Regions from separate parts of the Geodermatophilus sp. SYSU D00663 genome, predicted to be linked through region 2. Evidence: riboswitches for the same ligand, from Rfam matches in the RefSeq annotation. Region 2 holds a riboswitch; each other region holds the start of a gene.
The links. A riboswitch is a leader RNA that binds a small molecule or an ion and turns the genes downstream of it on or off. The one in region 2 is predicted to bind cyclic di-AMP.
Positions count from the first base shown of each region.

Region 1 (9,321 bases), on a different contig from region 2:
GACCCGGCACGCGCCCGGCGCCACCGCCCAGGGGACCGAGGGCGACCTGGGCTGGCCGGGGGACACCACCACCGGCGGCGGGCTCGGCTGGCCGGGCTCGCTGGACCGGGCCGACGACGCCGGCGCGGCGGCCGGGACCGACGCGACCGAGGGCCCCGAGGCCACCGCGCGCATCGACGTCGTCCCCGCCGTGCCCGGGACCGCGCCGGACGGGGACCCGGAGCCGCCGGGCCCGCGCGGCTGGCGCCGTCTGTTCGGCGGCCGCGCGGCCTGAAGGACCCCGCGGCAGGGCCGACGGCTGGCCGGGGCGGTCCTCGGCCTGCGGTCCGGCTAGGCGGGGGAGCCGTCGTCGCGGCGGACGCGGCGGCCGAGCTCGCGGAGGAACTCCGGGTCGTCGTCGGGGGCGACCGGGCGCGACGCGCGGGAGGGCCGCGGACGACGGGCAGGCCGCTCCCGGGGCAGCTCGCTCCCGGCGACCGCCGTCGCCCGGACCACGAGCACCACCACGAGCACCGCCACCAGCAGCAGCACGACCGGCACCCGGCCTCCCCTCTCCAGGAACGTCCCTGCCACCCAATGTACGAGCGCGGGGATACTCGGGGAGCGGGCCGCGACCGCGTCCGCACACGACCTGGACGGAGCCCCCCATCGACGCCGTCGACCGGCAGCTGATCGACCTGCTGCGCGCCAACGGCCGCGCCAGCATCGCCGAGCTGGCCCGGCAGGTCGGGCTCTCCGCGCCGGCCGTGCACGAGCGCGTGGGCAAGCTGGAGGCCTCCGGCGTGGTCCTCGGCTACCGCGCCGTCGTCGACCCGGCCGCCCTCGGGCTCGACGTCACCGCGCTGATCGGCGTCATCGAGAGCGACGCCGTCGACGACACCGGCGTGGAGGCGGCGCTGCGGGCGATGCCCGAGGTCGAGGACTGCTGGCGGGTCGCCGGCAGCGAGGGCTACGTGCTCAAGGTCCGGGTGACCGACATCCCGGCACTCGAGGCCGCCATCAACGCGTTGAACAGGATCGAGGGCGTCGCCCGCACCCGCACGACCGTCGTGCTCTCCACGAAGTGGGAGGGCCGGACGGGATGACGCCCGACAGCACGCAGGAGGACAGCAGCATGGCCGAGAGCACCACCCCGGGCGCGCCCACCGGCGGTCCCGCGACCCCGCCGCGGATCGCGCCGTGGCTGCTGCTCTACACGCTCGGCCGGCTGGTCATCGCCGCCGCGCTCGTCGCGCTCATCTGGCTGGTCGGTCTGCCCGGCTTCCCGGCGCTGCTGTTCGGCCTGCTGCTGTCGATGCCGGTGGCGCTGGTGCTGCTGCGCCCGGTCCGCGACAAGCTGACCGAGGGCCTGGCCGCCCGCAGCGTCGCCCGCCGCACCCGCAAGGAGCAGCTGCGCGCCCGGCTGTCGGGCGACGCCGCCGCCTGAGCCCGCCTCAGCCCGACAGGGCGAGCCCGGCGCCGAGCAGCACGCCGGTGGCCAGGGTGAGCAGGCCGGTGGCCTGCAGCGCGCCGATCAGGGCCGGCCCGCGGCCGCCGGAGAGCACCACCCGCGACGGCGGCACGGCCAGCGGCGCGGCGGCCAGCGCGAGCAGCGCCCACGGCCGGCCCACCCCGATCGCCACGACGACGGCGAACGCGACCGCGAGCAGGCCGACGTAGAACCGCCGGGTCGCGCGGTCGCCGAGCAGCACCGCGAGCGTGCGCTTGCCCACCCGCGCGTCGCCCTCGACGTCGCGCAGGTTGTTGACCACCAGCAGCGCCACCGACAGCAGCCCGATCGGCACCGCGGCGGCCAGCGCCAGCCCCTCGACCCGCCCGGTCTGCACGAACGTCGTCCCGGCGACGGCGACCAGGCCGAAGAACACGAAGACGAACACCTCGCCGAGCGCCCGGTAGCCGTAGGGCAGGGGGCCGCCGGTGTAGGTCCAGGCCGCGGCGATGCACACCGCGCCGACCGCGACCAGCCACCAGCTCGACAGCGCCGCCAGCACCAGCCCCGCGACCCCCGCGACGGCGAAGGACAGCAGCGCCGCCGTCAGCACCGCGCGGGGCGAGGCCGCGCCCGAGCCGACCAGCCGCATCGGCCCGACCCGGACGGCGTCGGTGCCGCGCCTGCCGTCGGAGTAGTCGTTGGCGTAGTTGACCGCCACCTGCAGCGCCAGGGCCACGAGCAGCGCCAGCAGCGCGGGCACGAGCCGGAAGCCGTCGAGCGCGGCCGCGGCGCCGGTGCCCACGAGCACCGGGGCGAGCGCGGCCGGCAGGGTGCGGGGCCGGGCGCCGGCCACCCACTGCGCGGGGGTCGCCATCAACGGACCCCTCCACCCAGGGCGGCCGCCACGCCGCGGCGGTCGGGCTTGCCGGTGTGCAGCGTCGGCACCGACCCGATCAGGTGCAGCTCGCGCGGCGCGGACGGGCCGCCCAGCCGCTCGGCCACCCACGGCCGCAGGGCCGCGAGGTCGGGTGCGGCGCCCGGCGCCGGGACGACGGCGGCCACCACCCGCTGCCCCCACTCGTCGTCGGGCCGGCCGAAGACCACGGCGTCGGCGACGGCGGGGTGCTCGCGCAGCGCCCCCTCGACCGCCTGCGGGGCCACGTTCACCCCGCCGGTGACGACGACGTCGTCGAGCCGCCCGGCCACCGTCAGCCGCCCGTCGGGGCCGACGCTGCCGGCGTCGCGGGTGCGGAACTCCCCGCCGGCGAACGCAGCCGCGGTGCTCTCCGGGTCGCGGCGGTAGCCGAGCGCCAGCACCGGTCCGGCGATCGCGATCCCCTCGTCGTCCGCGCGCACCCGGACGCCGTCGAGCGGGACGCCGTCGTAGACGCACCCGCCCGCGGTCTCGGTCGTGCCGTAGGTGGTCACCACCGCGACGCCGGCCTCGCGGGCGCGCGCCAGCAGCCCCGGGTCGGTGGCCGCGCCACCGACGAGCACCGCGTCGAACGCGCGCAGCGCCGCCGGCTCGCGCTCCAGGTACCGGCGCAGCTGGGTGGGCACCAGCGCGGTGTACCGCCGGCCGGCGGACATCCGCGCCACCGCCGCGGCCAGGTCCTCCCCGGGTGCGGGCACGGTGGGCGCCGTGCCGCCGAGCACCGACCGCACCAGCACCTGCAGCCCGGCGATCGCCGACACCGGCAGCGCGAGCAGCCAGGCGCCCGGGCCGCCGAGCCGGTCGAGGGTCGCCGTCGCCGAGGCCCGCAGCGCCGCGGCCGGCAGCAGCACGCCGCGCGGGCCGCCGGTCGACCCGGAGGTGACGACGACGAGGTCGGCGCCGTCCTCGAGCGGCTCGTCCGGCGCGAGGACCTCCCGCGCGGCCGCCGCGGGCGGCCCGGCCGGGAGGACGGCGAGCGGCGCGGCGCCCTCCAGGCAGGCGCGGACGGCGGGCAGCACGGTGCCGAGGACGGCGTCGGGGGAGTCCGGCGCGGGGAGGACGGTCAGCTGCCGGATCACGGGTCCCGAGGGTACGTCGCGCGCGACATAGGCTTGCGGGCGTGATCACCCCCGCCGGCCTCCCCGAGGGGATCGACCGGCTGGCGGTGTGGTCGGTGCCGATGCGCACCCGCTTCCGCGGCATCGACGTCCGCGACGGCGTGCTCGTGCACGGCCCGGCCGGCTGGGGCGAGTTCTCCCCGTTCTGGGACTACGGCGTGCGGGAGAGCCGCCGCTGGTGGTCGGCCGCCGCCGAGGCCGCGCTGCAGGGCTGGCCCGCGCCGGTGCGCGACGCGGTGCCGGTCAACGCGACCGTCCCCGCGGTGGGCCCCGAGCGGGCGCACGCGATCGTGACCGCGTCGGGCTGCCGGACGGCGAAGGTGAAGGTGGCCGAGCCGGGCCAGACCGCCGGCGACGACCTCGCCCGCGTGGAGGCCGTCCGCGACGCGCTCGGCCCGTCCGGTGCGCTGCGGGTCGACGCCAACGCCGCCTGGGACGTCGACACCGCCGTCGCCCGCATCCGGGAGCTGGACCGGGTGGGCCTGGAGTACGTCGAGCAGCCCTGCGCGACGCTGGCCGAGCTCGCCGCGCTGCGCCGCCGGGTCGACGTCCGGGTCGCCGTCGACGAGGGCGTGCGCCGCGCCGACGACCCGCTGGGCGTCGACCTGCGGGAGGCCGGCGACGTCGTCGTCCTCAAGGTGCAGCCGCTCGGCGGCGTGCGGGCCGCGCTGCGCGTGGCCGAGGCGCACGGGCTGCCGTGCGTGGTCTCCTCCGCGCTGGAGTCCTCGGTGGGCATCGCCGCGGGGGTCGCGCTGGCCGCCGCGCTGCCCGAGCTGCCCTTCGCCTGCGGCCTGGCCACGGTCGCCCTCCTGGACGGCGACGTCACCGACGCCCCGCTGCTGCCGGTGGACGGCGCACTGCCGATGACCCGGCCCGACCCCGGCCGGCTGGACGCCGTGACCGCGCCGGGCGACGTCACCGCCCGCTGGACGGAGCGGCTGGGCGCGGTGCTGGCCGCGTGAACCCCTCCACCGCGCTGGCCCGCGTGCTGGTCGACGAGCTGGTCCGCGGCGGCGTCCGCGACGCCGTCGTCGCGCCCGGCTCCCGCTCGGCGCCGGTCGCCCTGGCGCTGGCCGCCGCCGAGCGGGCCGGCGTCCTGCGGCTGCACGTGCGCATCGACGAGCGCACGGCGTCCTTCCTCGCCCTGGGCCTCGCCCGCGCGTCCGGCCGGCCGGTGCCGGTGCTCACCACCTCCGGGACGGCGACCGCGCACCTGCACGCCGCCGTCCTCGAGGCCGACGTCAGCGGGGTGCCGCTGCTGGCGCTCACCGCCGACCGGCCGCCGGAGCTGCGCGGCACCGGCGCCAACCAGACGATCGAGCAGCCGGGTCTCTACGGCGGCGCGGTGCGCTGGGCGGCCGACGTCGGCGTGCCCGAGGCCGGCCGCGAGGCCGCGCAGAACCGCTACTGGCGCTCGGTGGTGTCCCGGGCACTGCTCGCGGCCACCGGCGTCCTGTCCGGCGACCCCGGGCCGGTGCAGCTGGACCTGCCCTTCCGCGACCCGCTGCTGCCCGAGGAGGAGCCCGGCCCGCTGTCGGGCCCGTGGGCCGGCCGGGACGGTGGCGCGCCGTGGACCGCCGGCGCGTCCGCGCCCGCCGCGGCCGCACCGATCGCCGACGGCCCGCGCACGCTCGTCGTCGCCGGGGACGGGCCCGACGCCGCCGGCCGGGCGTGGGCGGCCGGCGCCGCCGCGGCCGGCTGGCCGGTGGTCGCCGAGCCGAGCGGCGGGGCGTGGACCGACGGCGCCGTGCGCGGCGGGGCGCTGCTGCTCGGCGTGCCCGGCTGGCTGGACGCGCACCGGCCCGACCGGGTGGTCGTCGTCGGCCGGCCGACGCTGTCCCGGCCGGTGTCCGCGCTGCTGGCCGACCCGCGGGTGCGCGTGGAGACCGTGGTCGCCGGGCCGCGCTGGCCCGACGCCGGCCGCTCCGCCGCGCTGGTCACCCGCGCCGCCCCGCCGGCCGGGCCGCCCTGCGACCCCGGCTGGGCCGCCGCCTGGCGCGCGGCCGCGGACCGGGTGGGCGCCGCCGTCGACGCCGCCCTGGACGCCGCGCGCGGGCTGACCGCCGCCCGGCTGGCCCGCGACGTCGTCGCCGCGCTGCCGCCGGGGGCGCTGCTGGTGCTCGGCTCCTCCACGCCGGTGCGCGACGTCGACCGGCTCGCCGTCCCGCGCGGCGACGTCGCCGTGCTCGCCAACCGCGGCGTCGCCGGCATCGACGGCACGGTGTCCACCGCCGTCGGCGCCGCGCTGGTCCACGGCGGGCCGGCGGTGGCGCTCATGGGCGACCTGACGTTCCTGCACGACCTGCAGGGGCTGCTCACCGGCGAGGGCGAGCCGCGCCCGGACCTCACCGTGGTGGTGCCCGACAACGACGGGGGCGGGATCTTCGCCCAGCTGGAGCCCGGGCGGCCGGCGTACGCCCACGACTACCGGCGGGTGTTCGGCACGCCGCACGGGCGGGACCTGGTCGCCGTCGCGGCGTCCCTGGGGTGGGAGGCGGTGGCGGTGACCACGCCGGAGGAGCTCGCCGCCGCGCTGGCGCGCGGCGGGCCGCGGGTGGTCGTCGCCCGCACCGACCAGCGCGCGGAGGCCGACCTCGCCGTCGCCCTGCGGGAGGCCGCGGGCCGCGCGCTGGCCTGACCGGTCCGAGGAGCGCCGGACGGGGCCCGGGCACGGCCCGGGAGCTCGTCCCAGGCCCTCGTGACGGGCCGGTCCGCCACCCGTTCCCGGTGGCCTTCGTCACGGGACCCGGCGCGGACGCGGCGGGGACGGCACGACCCCGGCAGGGCCCGATCGTGCGCGGCGAGCAGCGGGTTCCGTTACCCGCGCGGTGGTCACGCCGACGTCACGCCGTACCCCACACGCCCCGGCCGAACCGCCGTGTGACCGCCGTCACGACGACAGTCGACATGACGACACGTAACGTTTTGGCTGCGCTCAGCGAACACAGAGCGCGGCGCCGGTCCGCCAAACCCTGCCCACCGGTCGCCCACGTCAACTCCCAGGGCAGGGGTGGGGGACCCACTCTTCCGGCGCGCGACGGCCTACGGGGGCCTGTCGGAGCGCGCCTCGGGGTGAAGCCGCGGACCGCGGCCGGGCACCGATCGCCCGAACCCGACAGCTCACCTCGCCGGCGGTGATCGGGAGATCATCACCATGCCCAAGCACCGCGCACCCCGCTACGTCCGCACCAAGAAGGTCATCGCCAAGGCCCCTGTCGCCGCCGGCGCCGCCGCCGTCGGTCTGGGCGTCCTGAGCTCGCCGGCCTCCGCCTCCACCACCCACGACTGGACCGGCGTCGCCCAGTGCGAGTCCAGCGGCAACTGGAGCATCAACACCGGCAACGGCTACTACGGCGGGCTGCAGTTCAGCCAGTCCACCTGGGCCGCCTTCGGGGGCACCGACCTCGCCCCGCGCGCCGACCTCGCCACCCCGGCCGAGCAGGTCCAGATCGCCGAGGCCGTCCTGGCCGGCCAGGGCGTCGGCGCCTGGCCGACCTGCGGCAAGTACCTGACCGACGGCACCACCGCGGCCGCCGCCGAGGCGCCGGCCGCTCCCGCCGAGCAGGCCGCCCCGGCCGCCGAGGCCCCGGCCGCTCCGGCCGAGCAGCCGGCCGCCGAGCAGGCCGCCCCGGCCGAGCAGGCCGAGGTCACCACCGAGGAGTACACCGTCCGCTGGCGGGACACGGTGGCGAAGATCGCCGCCGCCCACGGCCAGAGCTGGCGGGAGCTCTACGAGCGCAACGTCGACGTCATCGGCGGCAACCCGAACCGGATCTATCCCGGTCAGGTGCTGGCGCTCAGCGGCTCGACCGCCGCCCCGGCCGAGGCCGCTCCGGCTCCCGCCGCCGAGGCCGCCCCGGCCCCGGTCGCCGCCGCCGGCGAGGCGGCGCCCGCCGCCACCCCGCCGATCGCCGAGGCCGCCCCGCAGGTCGCGCAGGCCTCGGTCGTCGCCGAGATCACGAACACCGCCGGCGCGATCCACGAGGCCGTGCAGGCGGCGGCGAACGCCGTCGTCAGCAACGTCCCGGGCGCCGCGGACATCACCCTCGGCGGCACGCGGGCCAGCGCGGTCGACCCGGACGGCCACCCCTCCGGCAAGGCGCTGGACTACATGGTCATGTCCGACGCCGCCCTCGGCGACGCGATCGCCCAGTACCACGTCGACCACTGGGACGAGCTCGGCGTCGAGTACGTCATCTGGCAGCAGCGCATCCTGACCTCGCCCGACGGCGCCTGGAAGGCGATGGAGGACCGCGGCGGCGCGACCGCCAACCACATGGACCACGTGCACGTGAACTACGTGGGCTGACCTCCGCCTCACCCGACGAGGGCCCCGACCGCGCGCCGCGGCCGGGGCCCTCGTCGTTCCCGGGGCAGGACGGCGGCCGGCCGGGAGCGGGCCGGCTCAGCCCTCGAGCGCGGCCTGGAAGGCGGCGAACTTCGACTGGGTCTCGGCGAGCTCGGCCGCCGGGTCGGAGCCGGCGACGATGCCGCAGCCGGCGAACAGCCGGGCCGAGCACGGGTCGTCGTCGACCAGCTGCGCGCAGCGGAGGGCCAGCCCGAACTCGCCGTCCCCTCGGGCGTCGAGCCAGCCCACCGGCCCGGCGTAGCGGCCGCGGTCCATGCCCTCCAGCTCGGCGATGACCCCGGCGGCGGCCTCGGGCGGGGTGCCGCAGACGGCGGCGGTGGGGTGCACGGCGTCGACCAGCTCCAGCAGCCCGGCGCGGCCGCGGGCGCCCGAGCGGCGCTGGGTGCCGACGACGTCGGTGGCCAGGTGCCGCACGTTGGGCAGCGTGAGCAGCGAGGGCTGCTCCGGCACCGACAGCGCGGTGCAGAACGGGTCGAGCGCCCGCACGAGCGAGTCGACGGCGAGGGCGTGCTCGGCGCGGTCCTTGGCGCTGGCCAGCAGGCCGGCCGCGAGCCGCTCGTCCTCGGCGCCCGCGCCGCGCGGGGCGGTGCCGGCCAGCACCCGCGCCGACAGCTGCCGGCCGGTGCGGCGCAGCAGCAGCTCGGGGGTGGCGCCGAGCAGCCCGTCGACGGCGAAGGTCCAGCAGTCGGGGAAGCGGGTGGCCAGCCGGTCGAGCAGGCGGCGGGGGTCCAGCGGCACGTCGGCGGTGACCAGCAGGTCGCGCGCGAGCACCACCTTGGCGAGGTCACCGGCGCCGATGCGGCCGATCGCGGCGGACACCGCGCCGCACCACGAGGCGGGGTCGAGCGCGCCGTCGGCGTAGCGCAGCCGCCCCGGCGCGGGGGTCAGCGGCTCGCGGGCCGCCGCCAGCACGTCGCCCGGGTCGGCGTCGCCGGTCGTGGTCACCCAGGCGACGCCGTCGCGGCGGCCGACGACGACCTCGGGGACGACGAACACCGACGTCTCCCGCGCGGGGTCGAACGCGACGCTCGCGAACACGACCGGCCCGGAGCCGGGCACGCCCACCTCGTCGTCGACGGCGAGGGCGGCGCTGCGGTCGGCCCACCAGGCGGCGGCCTCGGCCAGCGCGCCGGGACCGGAGACCTCGAGGCGGTCCGCCTCGCCCCAGCCGACCAGGCCCTCGCCGCGGCGCACCCAGGACAGCGCGCCCCCGCGCGGCAGCAGCGCCAGCAGGCCGGGGGAGTCGGGCAGCGCGACCGTGGTCACGGCGGGCGCGGCGGCGTCCGGGGTGGTCACCGCCGCTGCCGTCACGTCCCCCAGCGTAGGCAGCCGGTAGCGTCGTCCGCCGTGGCAGACCGGCGAGACAGCGCACACACCGCCGGGTCGAGGGCCGGGCTGGACAAGCAGCCGCACGAGGTCGCGGCCATGTTCGACGGTGTCGCCCGCCGCTACGACCTCACCAACACCG
Region 1 is NZ_JBJGZT010000001.1:224,092-233,412, reverse strand. Features, by position in the region: gene ACI79Z_RS01175 (hypothetical protein) at 1-274, shown strand, start outside; gene ACI79Z_RS01170 (hypothetical protein) at 331-540, opposite strand; gene ACI79Z_RS01165 (Lrp/AsnC family transcriptional regulator) at 567-1,085, shown strand; gene ACI79Z_RS01160 (DUF4229 domain-containing protein) at 1,082-1,426, shown strand; gene ACI79Z_RS01155 (1,4-dihydroxy-2-naphthoate polyprenyltransferase) at 1,434-2,306, opposite strand; gene menE (o-succinylbenzoate--CoA ligase) at 2,306-3,445, opposite strand; gene ACI79Z_RS01145 (o-succinylbenzoate synthase) at 3,487-4,446, shown strand; gene menD (2-succinyl-5-enolpyruvyl-6-hydroxy-3-cyclohexene-1-carboxylic-acid synthase) at 4,443-6,122, shown strand; cyclic di-AMP (ydaO/yuaA leader) riboswitch at 6,465-6,634, shown strand; gene ACI79Z_RS01135 (transglycosylase family protein) at 6,639-7,793, shown strand; gene ACI79Z_RS01130 (isochorismate synthase) at 7,890-9,164, opposite strand; gene ACI79Z_RS01125 (demethylmenaquinone methyltransferase) at 9,201-9,321, shown strand, end outside.
Region 1: another riboswitch for cyclic di-AMP. It lies ahead of ACI79Z_RS01135 (transglycosylase family protein); the one in region 2 lies ahead of ACI79Z_RS15800 (C40 family peptidase).

Region 2 (9,321 bases):
CCTGGATCCTCTCCGACTCCGGCGCGGTCGCCGCGATCGTCGAGAAGGCCGAGCACGCCACCGCCGTCGACTCGGTGCGCGACCAGGCCCCCGACCTCGGCCCGCTGTACGTCATCGAGGACGACGCCGTCGGCACGCTCACCGCCGCCGGTGAGGCCGTCCCCGACAGCGAGCTCGAGGCCCGCCGCGCGACGCTGAACGCCGACAGCCTGGCGACGCTCATCTACACCTCGGGCACCACCGGCCGCCCCAAGGGCTGCGAGCTCACCCACGGCAACTTCCTGTTCGAGGTCGGCAACGGCATGAGCCTGCTCGACCGGTTCATGAACGTGCAGGGCTCGCTGCTGCTGTTCATCCCCCTGGCGCACGTGCTGGCCCGCGTCATGCAGGTCGGCGCGGTGAAGACCCGCACCGTCATCGGCCACACGCCGGACGTGAAGAACCTGGTCGAGGACCTCGGCGGGTTCAGGCCGACGTTCGTCCTGGCCGTCCCGCGCGTGTTCGAGAAGGTCTTCAACCAGGCCAAGGCCAAGGCCGAGGCGGACAGCCCGGTCAAGGGGAGGATCTTCGACCGGGCCGCCCAGGTGGCCATCGCCTGGTCCCGCGCCCAGGACACCGGCGGCGCGAGCCTCGGCCTGCGCGTCCAGCACGCGGTGTTCGACCGGCTGGTGTACAGCAAGCTGCGCGCCGCTCTCGGCGGCCGCTGCCTCGGCGCCATCTCCGGCGGCGCCCCGCTCGGCGAGCGGCTCGGCCACTTCTTCCGCGGCGCCGGCGTCACCGTCTACGAGGGCTACGGCCTCACCGAGACCACCGCCGCCGCCTCGGTCAACCACGACCGCGCACTGCGGATCGGCACGGTCGGCCGCCCGCTGCCCGGCGTCTCGTTCCGGATCGCCGACGACGGCGAGATCCTCATCCGCGGCGGCGTCGTCATGCGCGGCTACTGGAGGAACGAGCAGGCCACCGCCGAGGCGATCGACCCCGACGGCTGGTTCCACTCCGGGGACATCGGCGAGATCGACGCCGACGGCTTCACCCGGATCACCGGCCGCAAGAAGGAGATCCTGGTGACCGCCGGCGGCAAGAACGTCGCCCCCGCGGTGCTCGAGGACCGGCTGCGCGCCCACCGGCTGGTCAGCCAGTGCATCGTCGTCGGCGACCAGCGGCCGTTCATCGCGGCGCTCATCACCCTGGACGCCGAGGCCCTGCCCGCCTGGCTGGAGAGCAAGGGCAAGCCGGCCGACACCCCGGCCTCCGCGCTCGTCGACGACCCCGAGGTCAGGGCCGAGATCGACGCCGCCGTCGCCGACGCCAACAGGGCGGTGTCCCAGGCCGAGGCGATCAAGAAGTACCGCGTCCTCGCCACGGACTTCACCGAGGACAACGGGATGCTGACGCCGAGCCTGAAGCTCAAGCGCGCGGTGGTCGTGAAGGAGTTCGACCAGGAGGTCGAGGCCCTCTACAACAGCTGAACCGGACCGACCGAGCCCCGTCCCGCCGCTGCGTGGGGCGGGGCTCGGTCGTCGCGGGGCCCGGTCGTCGCGGGGCTCGGTCGTCGCGGGGCTCGGTCGTCGCGGGGCCCGGTCGTCGCGGGGCTCAGTCGTCGCGGGGCTCCAGGAGCCCGGCGAACTGCGCGGCGATCGTCGTCCACGACCAGCGCCGCTCCACCCACGCCCGCCCGGCGGTGCCCATGGCCCGCGCCCGGGCCGGGTCGTCGAGCAGCGCGGTGACCGCGGCGGCGACCGCGTCCGGGGAGCGCGGGTCGGGGACGACCGTGCCGGTCTCGCCGTCGCGCACCGCCTCCGGCGCCCCGCCCGAGGTGCCCGCGACGACGGGCAGCCCGACGGCGGCGGCCTCCAGGTAGACCATGCCCAGGCCCTCGACGTCCAGGCCGCCGCGGCGGGTGCGGCAGGGCATGGCGAACACGTCCCCCGCCGCGTAGTGCTCGGGCAGCCGGTCCGGGGTCACCGGGCCGGTGAGCACCACCGAGTCGCCGAGCCGCCGGTCGGCCACCGCGCGGTGCAGCCGGGCCTCGTCCGGGCCGCCGCCGACCAGCAGGAGCCGCGCGCCCGGGTGCCGCGCGAGGACCTGCGGCCAGGCGGCCACGAGCACGTCCTGCCCCTTGCGCGGCACCAGCCGGGACACGCAGACGACGACCGGCGACTCCCCCAGCCCGTGCCGCCGCCGCACCGCGGTGCCGTCGACCGCGGGGGTGAACCGGTCGACGTCGACCCCGGGCGACAGCTGCGCCAGCCGGGTGCACCCGCCGAGCGCCGGCTCCAGGCGGCTGCGGGTGTACTCGCTGATGTAGGTCAGCACGTCCAGGCCGCTGGCGATGCGGCGCATGAGCCGGCGGGCGCCGGGCAGCGCCACCCAGCCGGTCTCGTGCCCGTGGGTGGCGCCGACCAGGTGCCGCACCCCGGCGTCGCGGAGGGTGGGCGCCAGAAGGCCCAGCGGCGCGGCCGCGCCGAAGAAGGCGGTGTCGCAGCCGTGCTCGGCGGCCAGGGCCGTCGCGGCCCGGGCGGTCGCCGGCGTGGGCAGCAGCACCGCCGTCCGCTGCCGGACCACCCGGTAGGGCAGCCGCGCGTCGTACGCCTCCCAGCCCGGTGAGCGGGAGGCCAGCACGACGAGGGAGTCCGGCGGGCGGCGCTCGAGCAGCGCCGCGACGAAGGTCTGGATGCCGCCCTGCCGCGGCGGGAAGTCGTTGGTGACGACGAGCGTGCGGCCGCGGTCGCTCACCGGTCGCCCCGCCGCAGCCAGTCCTCGGCCATCGCGACCCGCTCGGCCGCCGTCGGGTGGGAGCCGAAGAACCACTGCCACGGCGCCGGCGGGCTCGGGTCGGAGACGTTGGTCTCGGCCAGCCGGCGCTGCATCTCGATGAAGGCGGCGGCGTCCCGGGTGAGGTCGAGCGCGGCCAGGTCCGCCCGGGCCTCGACGTGCCGGGAGACGAGGTTCTGCACCGGCGTCGACACGAGGGACCCCACCGCGACGAGGAGCAGCACCAGCGGCACCACGCGCGGGTCGCCCGCCGAGTCCGCGCCGGCGCGGCGCAGCAGCGGCGCCCAGGTCAGGAGCCAGCCGAGCAGGGCGACGGCGGCGGCCGCGCCGAGCGCCCCGATGAGCGTGCCGGTCAGGACGTCGTCGGTGGCCACGTGCCCGAGCTCGTGGGCGACGATCGACTCGATCTCGTCCGGGGGGACGTCGGCCAGCAGGGTGTCGTAGAGCACCACCCGGCGGGTCGAGCCGAACCCGGACACGTAGGCGTTGAGCGACGTCGTCCGCCGGGACGCGTCGGCGACCAGGACGTCCTCGACCGGGGAGCCGCTCTCCTCGGCCAGCCGGAGCAGGTCGGTGCGCAGCTCGCCGGCCGGCAGCGGCGTGAAGCTGTTGAACGCGGGCTCGATGACCACCGGGTAGAGGAAGGAGCCGACGACGACCAGCGCGGCCGCGCCGCCGGCCGCCCACGCCCACCAGGCGCGGGGGGCGCGGCGGGCCAGCGCGACGAGCACCAGCAGGCCCAGGGCGGTGAGCCCGGCGTCGATGGCGGTGGAGACCGCGACGTCGCGCAGCCACAGCGGCCAGGAGCGCGTGGACAGCCCGTAGCGGTGCCGCACGACCTCGCCGTAGGCGGAGATCGGCAGCGTCGCCAGCCGGCCGACGACGACCAGCGTGACCGTGCCGAGCAGCACGGTGAGCGGCCAGCGGCGGCCTCCCGCCCGGCCGACCGCGGTGACCAGGCGGCTGCCCAGGCGGGTGAGGCCGAGCAGCGCCGAGACCGCGAGCCCGAGCACCAGGTTGGTCAGCGACGCGGGACGGATGTCGGCGGCGAGGGCCTCGGCGCGGCGGACGACCTCGGCGGGCAGCCCGGCGTCGTCGGTGACCGGGGAGGCGCCGCCGGGCGGGGTGGGCAGCGGCGTCCAGGGCGTCCGGAGCGCGATGACGAGGACGAGCGCCGCGCCGAGCACGAGCGCGACCAGCAGCGCGGCCCGGCGGGAGCCGGTGCGGTCTGGCCGGGTGGCCTCGGGGCCGGGGCGGGTGCTCGTCCCGCCCGCCCTGCCCACCCGGCCGATCCTAGGCGCGCGCCGGTGCCGCACCGTGCGCTCCCCCGGCGGACGCCGAGGGCCGGCGACCCGTCCGGGTCACCGGCCCTCGGCCTCGCGACGTGCTGGAACGGCCTCCCTGCAGGGGCCCGCCGGGAGCTCGCGAGCGGTGGGGGCGGGGAGGTCCTCCGTCAGGCGATGCGGCGCATGGCGGTGATGCCGCCCATCGAGTCGACCGACACGACCTTCACCGGCTGCCCCGACGTGGAGGCGTGCACCATCTGGCCGTTGCCGATGTACATCGAGACGTGGCTGACCGGGCTGTAGTAGAAGATCAGGTCACCCGGCTGCAGGTCCGCCCGCGAGACGGCGGTGCCCATGCGCGACTGCATGCTGCTGGAGTGCGGGAGGCTGATGCCGGCCGCGGCGTAGGCGTACTGGGTCAGGCCCGAGCAGTCGAAGGCGTTCGGCCCGCCGGCGCCCCACACGTAGGGGTCGCCCACCTGGGCCAGCGCCGTCTGCACCGCGGTCTGCGCGGCACCGCTGCCGCCGCTGCCCGCCGACGGCGCCGGGGCCGGAGCGGGGGCCGCGGCCCGCGTGCCCGCGGTGGCCGGCGCGCTCTCCCCACCCGCGCCGCCGTCGGCGCCGGGCCCGGCCTGCGCGCCGGCGGCCAGGCCGGCCTCCTGCGCGGCGAGCGCCGCCTGCCGCTGCGCCTCGGTGAGCGCGGCGAACTGCGCCTGGTATTCCGCGATGTCGCCCTGGAGCTGCGCCTCCTGGGCGCTCAGGTCGTCGAGGGTGCGCTGCGCCTCGGTCTCGGCGGCCTCGGCGTCGGCCTGCGCCTGCCGGGCGGCGGCGGCCGCCTCGTTCACCTGGTCGAGGACCGAGGTGGTGTGGTCGGCGATCTGGCCGAGGGTGGCCAGCGAGGCGACGAAGTCCTCGGCCGAGTCGCTGGTCATCAGCAGGTCGAGCCCGGCGAAGCCGTCGCCGTTGCCGGCGGTGTAGGCGCTGCGGGCCACCTCGCGGATCCGGCCGTCGAGGTCCTGCAGCCGGTCCTGCGCCTCGGCGGCGGCCCGGTCGGCCTCGTCGGCGGCGGCCTGCTGCTGGGCGAGGACCTCGCGGGCCTCGTTGACCTGCTCGGTGACGACCTCGAGCCGGTGACCGGCCTCGGCGGCGAGCTGGGCGGCCTGCTCCGGGGTGCCGGCCCGCTCGGGGTCGGCGGCCGCGGTGCCGGACAGCAGGGTGAGGGTCAGCGCGGCGGTGGTGCCGACCAGGGTGACCCGGCCGAGGCGGCGGGCCTGCGACGGGCGGTGCGGGCCGGCGATCCGGGTGGTGGGTGTGGACTTCTCGCGTGCATGCCCCAGGGCAGGGCGGGGGGTCGCCACGGGCGGCGGCTCTCCGTTTCTTCCTCAGCAACCGCCTACCGAGTTAGCTGACGGGTTCGGGCTGGGAAGACGTGCCCTATCTCCGCGCCCCGGTCGGGACCGGCGCGCGCGAGAACTCACCCCAGTGCTGCGGTGGGTCCCCGGCTCACCTCGCGCACCTCCGGGAGGGCGTCCGGTGACTCGGCGGTGTCGGCCGAGGTCACCCTGCGTCGGGTGACGACCACCCGGCCGGACGGCGCCACAGTACGGACGTGATGCAGTTGTGACAAACGGGGGGTGCGGGAACTGTGAGGACACACACGGTCAGCAGCCGCGCCACTCCGGTGCGTACCTGATCGGGTGTCCGCGCCGGTCAGCCCGTGCGCCGGCGCCCGTCCCGCGACGGCCGGTGCCGCAGGGGCGGCACCAGGCCGCCCTCGGCCAGCGCCCGCACGGCCCGCCGCTCGACGTCGTCGAGCTCCACGACCACGCCCGGGCGCGGCAGTGCGCCGTCCGCCGTCCGGGCCGCCGGGACGGGGGGCACCGGCAGCAGCACGGGGCCGGTGTCCCGCTCCGCGGGCGGGGCGCCCAGCAGGGCGGTGACGACGCAGTCGGCGCAGCCGGCGCCGCGCGCGGTGCACGAGTCGCAGTCGATGAGCATGGCCGTGTCCCTCCGGTGCCCCGGCCGCGCCGCCCGGTGCCGGGCCGCGGTCGGGACGGGTCTCCCTGTCGGTCGACCAGCACGCTAGGGACGGCCACCGACAGTCCCGGCTCAGCCGCCCGCGTACTCCCAGTGCCAGGGCTCCTCGCGGCCGTTGCCCGGGTCGGCCCAGGTCGGGTGCAGCCACCCGAACCGGCCGGCGTTGGCGACCATCCACGCGTACTGCGGCGTGCCGAAGCCGTCGATGCCGCCGCACAGGTCGACCGCCAGCCCCCAGCCGTGGTTGCTGGTGCCCGGGACCGCGGCCAGCGCCGGCTTCTCCCCGTACAGGCGGACCTGGCCGGCGTAGGTGCGGTAGGAGTCGGTGATGCAGATCGGCTGCCCGAACGCCGACGCGAACGCCGCGCTCATCGCCCGCCAGGCCGCCGCGGCGTCGCAGCGCAGCGAGTGGCCGCCCACCCCGATCGGGCACAGCGCGCTCGGCGGGATGAGGCCGTTGGGGTAGCCGCCCCAGGCCCGGGCGCCGTCGAAGCTCGGCGGGTAGACGGTGTTGCCGCACTCGACCCGCAGGGCTCCGCCGACCGGACCGGGGGCGGGCACCTCCGGCCGCGGGCCGAGGCTCGGCCGCCCGACGTGGACCACCTGGTCGGCCGGCAGCCGGCGGACGACGACGGCGCCGGCCCGCGCGTCGGCGGCGAGCACGGTCTGCGCGTCCAGCGCGATGCCGACGTGCCCCAGGCCCGCCTCAGGGGTCCCGAGGAAGACCAGGTCGCCGGGCAGGACGTCGGCCGGGTCGACGGGCGTGGTGACCGCGAACAGGCCGGCCTGGTCGGCGGGCAGGTCGATGCCCGCGTCGCGGTAGACGGTGGAGACCAGCGAGCCGCAGTCCCAGGAGTCCGGGCCGGCCGTCCCCGGCGCGTAGGGCCGGCCCAGGGCGTCCATGGCCGCGGTGACCGCGGCCAGCGTCTCGGCGGGCAGCACGAGCAGCGACACCGGCCGGCGCGGCAGCTGCGCGGCGCCGCGCTGCGCGCCGCCGGCGGCCGCGCCGATCGGCGTGAGCCCCGCGGGCAGGCCCCGGACCGGGTCGAGCAGCTCGGCCGCCGGCGGCGCGGTCACCCCGGCCTCGCGCAGCTGGCCGAGGTAGGCCCGCCAGTTGGCCGCCGTCTGGGTGTTGACGTCGACCTGCTGGCGCTGCAGGTCCGACAGCTGCCGGTCGACGTCGCCGAGAGCGACGTCGAGCTCCGCGGTGACCGCGTCGGCGGAGGCCTCCAGCTCGGCCACCTCCGCGGCCAGCCGGTCGGCCCGCTGCCGCGCCTCGGCGAGGACGGCGTCGGCGGAGGTCTGCCGGTCGACCGCGGTCCGCCGCTGCTGCTCGGCGGCACCGACCACCTCGGTGGTGTGCGCGTCGACGGCCTCCAGGTAGCCCAGCGCCGCGACGACGTCGGCCGGGTCGCCGCCGGTGAGCAGCACGGTCAGCGGGGTCAGCGCGCCGCCGTCGCGGTAGACCGCCGACGCGTACCGCGCCACCACCGACCGGTGCTGCGCCAGCTCGCCCTCGGCGGCGTCGACCGTGGCGCGGGCGGCGTCGACGTCGGCCTGCGCGTCGGCCAGCTGCTGCCGGGCGGCGGCCACCTCCGTCTGCCGCTGCTGCAGGTCGGCCTGGACCTCGGCGGCGCGCCGCTGCAGCCGGTCCAGCGCCTCGCTGTCGAGGACCCCGCTGGTCCCGCCGGGCTGGTCGCTGGGCGCGGCGGCCGCCGGGGCGGCGAGCAGGACGGCCACCACCGTCGTGACCAGCACGGACACCACGCCCCGCCGGGTGCGCCCCAGGGAACGCGCGCGCATCGGACCACCTCTGCAGTTCCGGACCCCGCCGGTCCGCCCGGGGATCGTCATCTCCGTGGAGCCGCTGCCGCAAGCGCGACGCGCCCCGCCGGTCCCCCGGTCGGGCGAGGTCTCCCCCGGGCGCGCGTCCCCGGGACTGTCCGACCCCCGGCCTACCGTCCCGCCGTGCTCTTCCCCGCCAGCGGCACGGGCTCCTCGGTGCCGCGCCACGAGCAGGCACCCGCCCACGGCGCGCGGCCGCTCCCCCGCACCCCCTACGTCCAGGCGAGCATCGACGACCTCGGCACGCCACTGGCCGGCGTCACCTTCGTCGTCGTCGACCTGGAGACCACCGGCGGGTCGCCGAAGGACAGCGCGATCACCGAGATCGGGGCGGTCAAGGTGCGCGGCGGCGAGGTGCTCGGGGAGTTCCAGACGCTGGTCGACCCCGGCTGCGAGGTCCCGCCCTACATCAGCGTGCTCACCGGGATCACCACGGCGATGGTCGCCACCGCCCCGCGGATCGACGCCGTGCTGCCGGCCTTCCTGGAGTTCGCCCGCGGCGCCGTCCTCGTGGCGCACAACGCCCCCTTCGACCTGGGGTTCCTGAAGGCGGCCTGCGAGCAGACCGGCACGCCGTGGCCCGCGGCCGCCTCGGTCGACACCGCGGTCCTCGCGCGGCGGCTGCTCTCCCGCGACGAGGTGCCCAACTGCAAGCTCGCCACCCTGGCGCCCTACTTCTCCGCCTCCACCTCGCCCTGCCACCGGGCCCTCGACGACGCCCGGGCGACCGTCGACGTCCTCCACGGCCTGTTCGAACGACTCGGCCCGCTCGGGGTGACGTCGCTGGAGGAGCTGCACGGGCTCACCCGCCAGGTCGACCCCGTCCGCAGGGGGAAGCGCCACCTGGCCGACGGCGTCCCGTCCGGCCCGGGCGTCTACGTCTTCCGCGGGCCGCGCGAGGAGCCGCTGTACGTCGGGACGTCGAACGACCTGCGCACCCGCGTCCGCAGCTACTTCTCCTCCGGGGAACAGCGCAGCCGGATGACCGAGATGGTGGCGCTGGCCCAGCGCGTCGAGGCCGTCCCGTGCGCGCACGACCTCGAGGCCGCCGTCCGGGAGCTGCGGCTGATCGCCCAGCACAAGCCGCGCTACAACCGCCGCTCCCGCTTCCCCGAGCGCGCGCTGTGGCTGCGGCTCACCGAGGAGCCCTTCCCCCGGCTGTCGACCGTGCGGCGGGTCCGCCCCGACGCGGGGCTCTTCCTCGGCCCGTTCGCCGACCGGCGGGCCGCGGAGATGGCCACCGCCGCCATCCACGAGGCGCTCCCGCTGCGGCAGTGCACCGCCCGGCTGTCCCCGCGGGTGCGCACGAGCACCTGCGCGCTGTTCGGCATGGGGCGCTGCGGCGGCCCGTGCGGGGGCCACCAGTCGGTCGAGG
Region 2 is NZ_JBJGZT010000020.1:7,264-16,584, reverse strand. Features, by position in the region: gene ACI79Z_RS15815 (AMP-dependent synthetase/ligase) at 1-1,472, shown strand, start outside; gene ACI79Z_RS15810 (glycosyltransferase family 4 protein) at 1,597-2,739, opposite strand; gene ACI79Z_RS15805 (M48 family metalloprotease) at 2,736-4,061, opposite strand; gene ACI79Z_RS15800 (C40 family peptidase) at 4,232-5,422, opposite strand; cyclic di-AMP (ydaO/yuaA leader) riboswitch at 5,439-5,618, opposite strand; gene ACI79Z_RS15795 (hypothetical protein) at 5,775-6,062, opposite strand; gene ACI79Z_RS15790 (D-alanyl-D-alanine carboxypeptidase family protein) at 6,174-7,904, opposite strand; gene ACI79Z_RS15785 (DEDD exonuclease domain-containing protein) at 8,070-9,321, shown strand, end outside.

Region 3 (9,321 bases), on a different contig from region 2:
CGACCGAGGCCCGCAACCGCGCGCTGCTGGCCGCCGTCGCGTCGGTGGCGCCGGGCCGGCTGCGGGCGCTGGTGAACACCCACCACCACGGCGACCACACCTTCGGCAACTGGCTGGTCCCCGCCGACACCCCGGTCGTCGGGCACGTGCACGCGAGGGAGGACCAGCTCGCCGCCGGGCTGCTGGCCGCGCAGGTGCTCACCGGCCCGGACTACGGGCACCTGGAGGTGCGCCCGCCCGACCTCACGTTCACCGGCGCGCTGACCCTGCACCTCGGCGAGCGGGCGGTGGAGCTGCACGCGGTGGGGCCTGCGCACACCCGCGGCGACGTCGTCGTGTGGCTGCCGGCGCAGCGGGTGGCCTTCGCCGGCGACGTCGCCTTCGCCGGCGGCCAGCCGTTCCTCGCCGAGGGCAGCGTCGCCGGCTACCCGCGGGCGGTCGAGGCGCTGCGCGCGCTGCAGCCCGACGTGCTGGTGCCCGGGCACGGCCCGGTGTGCCGCGGCGACGAGGTCCCCCGGCTGCTCGACGACCTCGCCGGCTACGCCGCCTTCGTCGACGCGACCGCGCGCGAGGGGCACGCGGCCGGGTGGTCGCCGCTGGAGACCGCCCGCCGGCACGCGGACAACCCCTACGCCGGGTGGCAGGAGTCCGAGCGGCTGGTGGGCAACCTGCACCGCGCCTACGCCGAGCTCGACGGCCGGCCGCCGGGCGAGCGGCTGCCGCTGACCGGGATCTGGCCGGACATGGTGGCGTTCCACGGCGGCCCCATCGGCTGCCGGGCGTGAGGGAGGAGAGCTGATGCGCTGGGTCACCTACGTCTCGCCGTCCGACGGCGCGGAGCGGGCCGGGCTGCTGCGCGACGGGCAGGTGCACGGGTTCGACGCCGCGCTGGTCGACCTGCTGCCCGACCTCGCCGCGGCGGCGGAGCGCACCCCGGCCGAGGTGGTGCCGGAGGACGGGCTGGTGCTGCGCGCGCCGGTGCCGCGGCCACCGTCGGTCCGCGACTTCCTGTCCTTCGAGCAGCACGCGCGCAACGCCGCCGCCGCGTTCGGCCGGGAGGTCTCGCCGGTCTGGTTCCAGCAGCCGGTCTTCTACTTCACCAACCCCGCGGCGGTGCGCGGGACCGGCGAGCCGGTGCCCGTCTCCCCCGGCTCGGCGGCGTTCGACTACGAGGTGGAGGTCGCCGCGGTCGTCGGCCGGGGCGGGTCGGACCTCACGCCGGAGCAGGCCGAGGCCGCGATCACCGGCTACACGGTGTTCGTCGACTGGAGCGCCCGCGACGTGCAGGGCGTGGAGTCCCAGGTCGGCCTCGGCCCGGCCAAGGGCAAGGACGGCGCGACGACGCTCGGCCCGGTCCTGGTCACGCCCGACGAGCTCGAGCCGTACCGCTCCGGCGCCGGCTACGCGCTGCGCATGGCGGCCGCGGTCGACGGCGTCGAGCAGGGCGGCGGCAGCTGGGCTGACATCCACTGGTCGTTCGGGCAGATGCTCGCCTACGCCTCGCGCGGCACCGAGCTGCGGCCCGGTGACGTCGTCGGCAGCGGCACGGTCGGCACCGGGTGCCTGCTGGAGCTGCGGTCGCTGCACGGCGAGGACCAGCACCCGTGGCTGCGGCCGGGCGTGGAGGTCGCGGTGACGGTCGAGCGGATCGGCACGGTGACCGCACGCATCGTCGCCGGCCCCGACCCGGTGCCGCTGGGTCCCCCCGCGACGGCCGCGCGGGCCTAGGGCGGAGCGTGCCCGTGCTCCGCCCCACGGTGGAGCCGGAGCGCGGGCGCGCGCCGGTCAGTCCTCCGCCTGGCCCATCCCGGTGCCCTCGGCGGCGCCGGGGAAGCCGGGGCGGTCCCCGCTGCCCATGGGTCCCTGGGCAGCGCGGGGTCCCTGCTCGGGAGCGTCGTCGGCGACGCCGTTCTCGTCGGGGTGCTCACCGGGCAGCACGTGGTCGTCGGTGCGGCCGTCCGAGCCGCCGTTCGGCGGACCCTGGGTCATCGCGGACCTCCTCAGCCGTGCTCCGACCGGACGGCTGGGCTCACCCCGGTCGGGGCACGGGGTACCCGGCCCGCCGCCCCGGACACGGCTCGGGCGGTCGGCGTCCGCCCCGCGACGGGTGGTCAGGGGCAGCTCTCCTCGAGCTTCACGACGCCGAGGTCGATCGTCCCCTCCGCCGCGCCGGTGACCCGCTGGCCGGCCGGGACGTTCTGCGTGCAGACCCTCCAGTTGGCGTCGAGCACCTGGTTGCGGGTGCCGAGCAGGTCGTGGGACAGGCTGAGGAAGACGCCGTTGGCCTGGATCAGGTCCTGGGCGTCCTGCAGGGTCATCCCGACCACCGACGGCATGGCGAAGTCGACCACCGGCGCGGCCGGCGTGGTCGGGGCCGGGGTGCTCGGGGCGGCGCTGGTGCTCGGCACGACGGCCGGCGGCGGTGCGCTGGAGACGGGCGGGACGGCCGGCTGGGGGCTGGAGGTCGCCGTCACGGTCTCGGTGACCGTCGTGGTGCTCGCGGCGGCGGTCGCCGTCTCGTCGTCGCCACCGCCGAGCGCGGCGCCGACGGTTGCGACGACGAGGACCAGCGCGAGGACGGCGAACCAGGGACGCAGGTAGACCGGCGTCTCCTTCTTCTCCGGAGGCGGGGGCAGGAAGCCGGGCAGGGGGCCCTGCGGCGGCTGCCAGGGCTGGCCGGGCGGCGGTTGGGTCATGGGGACACCCCGTCGTGCTGGAGGGACCCGCGGCGGGTGCAGTCGCACCGCCGTCGCGGGAGGAACCGCGGGAGCGTGCCACGGCTGGACGGTGCTCCCCGGGACGTCTGGCACGGCGTCGTAGCGGGACGGTCACGAAGTGCCCCGGTCGCCTCGCCGGTCCCCCCGGACACGCCGCGGCCCCCGTCCCGGGTGGGGGACGGGGGCCGCGGTCGCGCTCGCAGGTCAGTAGCCGCGACCGGCCTGACCCTTGCCGCCCTTCGCGTTCTTGGCCTGGAAGTCGCGGATGAACTGCTTGATCTTGGCCTGGTTCTGCGGCTTCCGGAGCTCCTGGACGACCTTGGCGGCGACGCCCGAGGCGATCAGGTTCCTCATCATGCCCATGGGGGGACTCCCTCCTCTCGACTGCTGGTTCCGGTGCCCCGTCAACGGGCGGCGCAACCGTCGCGATCCCCGTGGCTTCCCCGCTCCCGTCGTGGTGGGCCGCTGACGCGCTGTGCGGACGCACCGCTGCGCCCTTTCTCGTCCGCCCCGGCGTGTCGGCGCCTGCGTGTCGGAGGTCGAGCGGCGGAGGGAACGGCTCCTGCGCTGGTGGGACGGGCGATTCGGATCCGCGGCCCGCGTCAAGTCCGCGGCTCGCGTCCGGGCGTGGCGCGGATGCGATCCGGTTGAACGCTGCAACACCCCTCCCTACCGTCGTCGCGGTCCGGCCGGCCCTCAGTCACCTCCCGTGTGACACCCGCCGGACACGCCGAACCAGGCGGCCGGCAGCCGGCCGGCGCCCGGACCGGGGACCCACGTGAGCACTGGGGTGAAGCGCGCTCCGTCGCGCCGGGCGACTCCTCCGCCCGAACCCGTCAGCTAACCCGGTAGGCGGTCGCGGAGAACAGGAGAACCGTCGTCGATGACGACTGCACGCACGTCCACCGCCCGTCGTTCGTTCCGCGGCATCGCCGTCGCGGCCATCGCCGGAGCCGGCATCGCCCTCTCACCTCTCCCGGCGTCGGCCGCCGCGGGCGACGGGGGTACCGCGACGGTCGCCGCCGCACCCGCGGCCGCTCCCAACGGCGCGGCCCAGACCGCCGTCGACACCGCCCTGGCCCAGGTCGGTGACCCGTACGTGTACGGCGCCACCGGCCCGAACTCGTTCGACTGCTCGGGCCTGACCAGCTACAGCTACCAGGCGGCGGGCGTCTCGATCCCGCGCACCTCGAAGGCCCAGTCGACGTTCGGCACCCCGGTGGCGAAGGCCGACCTGCAGCCGGGCGACCTGGTGTTCTTCTACAGCCCCGTGTCGCACGTGGGCATGTACATCGGCAACGGCCAGATGGTCCACGCCTCGACCGCCGGCAAGCCGGTGGCCGTCGTGAGCCTGGACTCGATGCCGGAGTACGTGGGCGCGCGCCGCGTCGCCTGACGCGCGGAACGGTGTCCCCGGCCGGCTCACCCGGCCGGGGGCACCGACCCGTCCTCGGGTGGTGTCCGCCGGCGATCCCGCCTGGCCGCGGCCGGCCGGCCCCGGGCCGGTGGTGGCGGTGGGCAAGCTCGTCGCCGACCAGCTGCTCGAGCTGTCCGCGCCGCTGGTGGCCGGCGGCCAGCAGCGGGTCGAGCGGACGACGACGGCCGGCGGCGCCCCCGCCAACGTCACCGCCGGCGTGGCCCGCCTGGGTGCGCCGGCGCGGTTCGCGGGCTGGGCCGGCGCCGACCCGCTGGCCGACGGGCTGCTGGCCGGTCTCGCTCGGAGGGGCGTCGAGCTCGCGGTGGTCCGCCGCGGGCGCGCGCCGCTGTCGACGGTGCTCGTGCACCCCGACGGCGAGCGCACGGTGCTGACCGACCGCGGCGAGGGCGGCCTGGAGCCGGCCGACGTCCGGCCGGAGTGGTTCGCCGGCGCCGCCGTCGTCCACCTCGACGGCTACGACCTGCTGCGCTTCCCCGATGCGGTGCGGGCCGCGGCCGGCACGGCGCACGACCTCGGCGTGCCGGTGAGCGCGGACGTCGCCGCGGCCGCCCGGATCGAGCGACACGGTGCCGATGGCTACGTGGAGCTGATCGCCGGGCTGCGTCCGGACGTGCTCTGCTGCAACGCCGCGGAGGCCACGGCCCTGGGCCTGGACGGCGCCCTGCCCGCCTGGGCGCCGCCGCTGGTGCTGGTGCACGCCGGCGCCCGGCCGACCCGGGTCGTCACAGCGGCGGGCACGGTGGAGGTCCCGGTGGAGCCGCTGCCGGCGGGCGGACCGCGCGACACGACAGGCTGCGGGGACGCGTTCGCGGCCGGGCTGCTGACCGGCTGGCGCGCGGGCGTGCCCGTGCTGGACGCCGTCCGGACCGGCCACGCGGCGGCCGCCGTGGTGGCGGGTGTCGTCGGCGGTCAGCCGCCACTGTCAGGCACCTGACCTGGGGATTCGTGCTGCGAAAGAGCCGGGGAGCGGTGACGTCCTCGACGACGTCGCCGCGCTGGTCGCCGAGCGCAACCGGATCGACGCCCGGCTGGCCCGCGCGGTCCGGGCCGCGGAGCTGTCCCAGGCGCCGGAGCGGGACGGCCTGACGTCGATGGCGTCGTGGCTGCGCGGGCACTGCCGGCTCTCCGGTGCCGCCGCCGCGCGGCTGGTGCGCACCGGGCGGGCGCTGGAGCACCTCCCGGCGCTGGCCGAGGCACACGACGCCGGACTGGCGACGTCGGAGCAGATGGCGAAGGCGGCCGAGGCGGTGACTCCCGAGCGGCTGGCCTCCGCCGTCGAGCAGGGCGTGGACCTGGCGGTGATCGACGCGGCGTTCACCGGCGTGGCGATCGAGCAGCCGCACGCCGACCTCGTCGCGGTGGTGCAGCACTACTGCAACGCCCTCGACCCGGACGGCCCGGAGCCCGACCCCACCGAGGGGCGGTCGTTGACGCTGGCCCGGCACGCCGACGGCTCCCTCACCATCCGCGGGCACCTGGACGCCGTGGGCGGGGAGAGGCTGCAGACGGCACTGGAGGCGCACGTGCAGGCCGACCGCCCCGCCGGCGATGAGCGCAGCCGCGCCCAGCGCCTCGGCGACGCGCTGGTGCAGGTCGCCGACAACGCCCTGGCCGCCGGGTCCCTGCCGACGCTGCGGGGGCACAGGCCGCAGGTCGCCGTCGTCGTGGACCTGGCGGACCTGGTCGATCCGGCCGGGCGGCCGAACGCCGGGCGGATGGGCTTCGGCGCCACCATCTCCGCCGCGAGAGCCCGCTGGCTGGCCTGCGACGGCGCGGTGTCCCGCGTGGTGTTCGGCCCCGACGGCGCACCGCTGGACCTGGGCCGGGAGCGGCGGCTGATGAGCCGCCACATCCGCAAGGCGGCCGAGCTGCGCGACGGCGGGTGCGTGTTCACCGGCTGCGGGGCGCCGACGTGGTGGTGCGACGTGCACCACCTGGTCCACTGGATCGACGGCGGCGACACCAGCCTCGACAACGCAGCGCTGCTGTGCGAGCGCCACCACACCAAGGTCCACCACGGCTTCCGGGTGGAACGACAACCGGACGGCCGATGGCGCACCTACCGACCGGACGGCACTGCGATCACCACCCCGGCGCCACTGCTCTCTCCTGCCGCCTGACTCAGGGCAGGTAGCGGCGGCGGAAGAGCGCTGCCCAGTCCTCGAACTCCGGCACCGCCGCCGCGGCGTCCGCGAGGTCGCCGTGTCCGCGGAAGAGCACGTGCGTCGGCAGGGCACCGCGGTCGGCATCGAGCCGGCGCACCACCTCGCGGGCGCCCTCGTCGTCGTCCCGAGCGAGGACCAGGGTCACCGCCGCGTCCCACTCCGGACCACTCGCGGAACCGCCGCGGCGCACGCTCTCGGTGAGCAGCACGTTCCGCAGCAGCTGCCGGGTCGGGTACTCGCCGAGGCAGTCGAAGGCGCCGTCGGCCATGCCGAACCGCTCGCAGTGCCGGCGGTAGTTGGCGTCCTTCTCCCGGCGCCGCCCGTCCTTCTCCGGACCGGGGTCCCGGCTGAAGCCGTCCACGTACTTGGTCTCGACGGCGACGAGCAGGCTCCGGCCGTCGGCCAGCCGGGCCGACAGCACGGCGTCGAAGGCAGACCCGTCCCCCAGGTGCTCGCGCGGGGCCGGCGCCCACTCGCACTCGATGCCGTCGATGACGCGGTCGCCGACGTCCACCCGCTCGAGTCCCGTCACCGGCAGGTCCAGGAGACGGCCGATCACGATCGCGGCTGCCTCACGGTGGGCGCGCAGGTGCCCGAAGACGCTGAACGCCAGCGGCATCGAGCTGAGCATGTTGGTGAACAGCCGCGAGCGCTCGAGCTGACCGCCCTCGTCGCGCACGACCTCGGCGCGTGCGCGCGCGTACCGCGCTGCCTCGGGTGAGAGGAAGTTGCGGTCGCCGTGCTCCTCGCGGAGGTGGTTCCCGAGCGGCCGGCCCTTCCACGTGCCGGCCGGCAGGCCGAGCACCTGCTCGCGGAAGTCCGACTGCCGCCGGCGCTCCCGCCGGGTGACCGGGCCGTCCGACCGGACGACGGAGATGACGCTGTCGGTCACGACGTCAGATCCGCGCCAGGAGTTCGGCCTTCTTGGCCTCGAAGTCCGCGATGGTGATGACGCCCGCGTCCCGCAGCTCGGCCAGCTGGCGCAACTGCTCGACGACCGCGGGGAAGCCGCCGTCACCGGCAGGGCCCGGCTGCGGAGCCGGGGCGGGCGCCTGCTTGACGAACGGGTCCGCCGGAGCCGCCTGCGCCGGCGGCACCAGCAGCGCACTGACCGCGGCGCGGACCTGGTCCACGAAGGGGCCGCCGTCCGCCTTCGGCACGGACGTGTAGGTGACCTTGCGGCCGCCGTCCTGCACGGTCAGCTTCCCCGTCAGGACACCGGCGTCCCACAGGATCGAGCCGAGGCGCAGCAGGGGGTACTCGTCGATGCTCGAGCCACCCCACCCGTCGCGGACGAAGAGGACGCGGCGGTCCGTGAGCGCGAGCAGACCCTGGCTGGTCCCGAGGACGGCGGGAGCGAGGGCTTCGACGCGCTCACCCGGCCACAGGTGGGCGGCGAGCCCGCGGATCTCCTTCTTCCTGCCCATCGTCGACGACATGCGCGCCGCCGCGGCGGCGATGTCGGGACGCAACTGCTCGGCCATGGTGCTCCTGTCCGCTCCGGCCCGCGTGGGCGCGGACTCCGGACGACGGTAAGGACGGATCCCCGGGCGCCGTGGGACCCGGTGGCGCGGTCCGGCACGTCTCCCCCGGCCGTCCCAGTCACCTCACGAGGAACCGCTGAGGGCGATCGGCCCCGCGTCGGTTCAGTACCGGACGCCGAGGTGGCGCTCCGCGCAGGTCGAGCAGAGCCCGGTGTTGTCGTGCACGTGCTCGCGGGCGTTGACCTGGCGGCACACCGGGCACCAGCGGAAGGTCCGCCGCCGCCTGCGGGCGACCTCCTCCGCCGCCTCGGCCAGCTCCGCGCGCTCGTACAGCACCTCGTCCGAGGAGAACCGGCGGTCGGCCACGAACTTCCACACCAGCTCGGCGGGTCCGGACCAGCGCGGCTCGGGACGGGCCAGCGTGAAGCCGAACCCGTCCCAGCCGACCGCGACCTGCGCCGGCTCCCCGCTCACGAACCACCGCTCGTGCGGCGGCCCAGGGACCTCCGTCCAGCCGTCGCCGAGCGCCCGCACCAGCACGTCGGGCGCCACCCCGACCAGGGCGGCGAGCTCCGCGGTGTCAGACACCGGCCATCTCGGCCAGCCGGCACATCGCGTTGACCTGGCGCAGCTGCTCCGGCGTCCGCACCTGGGCGTCGAGCAGCAACGGGCTCATCACCACCACCGCCAGCGCCTTCGCCCGCGACACCGCCACGTTGAGCCGGTTGAGGTCGTACAGGAACGACACCCCGCGCGGCGCCTCGTCGGCCGACGTCGACGTCGTCGAGTAGACGACCACCGGCGCCTCCTGGCCCTGGAACCGGTCGACCGTCCCCACCCGCGCGCCGTCGGGCAGCAGCGAGCGGATCAGCGCCACCTGGTTGTTGTACGGCGCGACGACGAGCACGTCGTCCGGGCCGATCGGCCGCTCGGCGCCCTCGGCGTCCACCCAGCCGACGCCCTGCAGCGACTCCCAGACGGCGGCCACCTCGGCCGCCTCCTCCGTCGACGACGCCGACGCGGCCACCGTGTGCTCCACGAACCGCACCGCCGGCCCGGCCCCCGACACCAGCCCGCCGGGCCGGACGGTGATCCGCTCCCGCAGCGCCGCCGACTCCAGCCGGCCCTCGTACGCCAGGTCGGACACGAACGCGGTCAGCGCCGGGTGCATCCGGTAGGTCGTGTCCAGGAAGATCCCGCGGCCCTCCGGCACGGTGGGGTGCCCCTCGAGCAGGTGCTCCAGCGCGGACAGCCCCGAGTCGCCGGGGTGCACCGCCTGGGTCGGCTGGGCCAGCTGCTGCGGGTCGCCGAGCAGCACGAGCGACCTCGCCGCCCGCGCCACCGCGAGGGCGTTGGCCAGCGCGAACTGGCCCGCCTCGTCGACGACGAGCACGTCGACGGCCTCGGCGAGGTCGGGCTGCGTCCAGAACCACGCCGTCCCGCCGACCAGCGACACGTCGCCGTCGAGCAGCCGCGAGGCGACCTCCTTGCCGTCCCGCGACCACTCCACGCCCGGC
Region 3 is NZ_JBJGZT010000004.1:99,646-108,966, forward strand. Features, by position in the region: gene ACI79Z_RS04735 (MBL fold metallo-hydrolase) at 1-785, shown strand, start outside; gene ACI79Z_RS04740 (fumarylacetoacetate hydrolase family protein) at 799-1,728, shown strand; gene ACI79Z_RS04745 (hypothetical protein) at 1,786-1,989, opposite strand; gene ACI79Z_RS04750 (PASTA domain-containing protein) at 2,112-2,696, opposite strand; gene ACI79Z_RS04755 (hypothetical protein) at 2,922-3,080, opposite strand; cyclic di-AMP (ydaO/yuaA leader) riboswitch at 3,483-3,567, shown strand; gene ACI79Z_RS04760 (C40 family peptidase) at 3,601-4,113, shown strand; gene ACI79Z_RS04765 (carbohydrate kinase family protein) at 4,175-5,089, shown strand; gene ACI79Z_RS04770 (DUF222 domain-containing protein) at 5,052-6,275, shown strand; gene ACI79Z_RS04775 (PGN_0703 family putative restriction endonuclease) at 6,277-7,212, opposite strand; gene ACI79Z_RS04780 (SHOCT domain-containing protein) at 7,217-7,804, opposite strand; gene ACI79Z_RS04785 (hypothetical protein) at 7,967-8,392, opposite strand; gene ACI79Z_RS04790 (TM0106 family RecB-like putative nuclease) at 8,385-9,321, opposite strand, start outside.
Region 3: another riboswitch for cyclic di-AMP. It lies ahead of ACI79Z_RS04760 (C40 family peptidase); the one in region 2 lies ahead of ACI79Z_RS15800 (C40 family peptidase).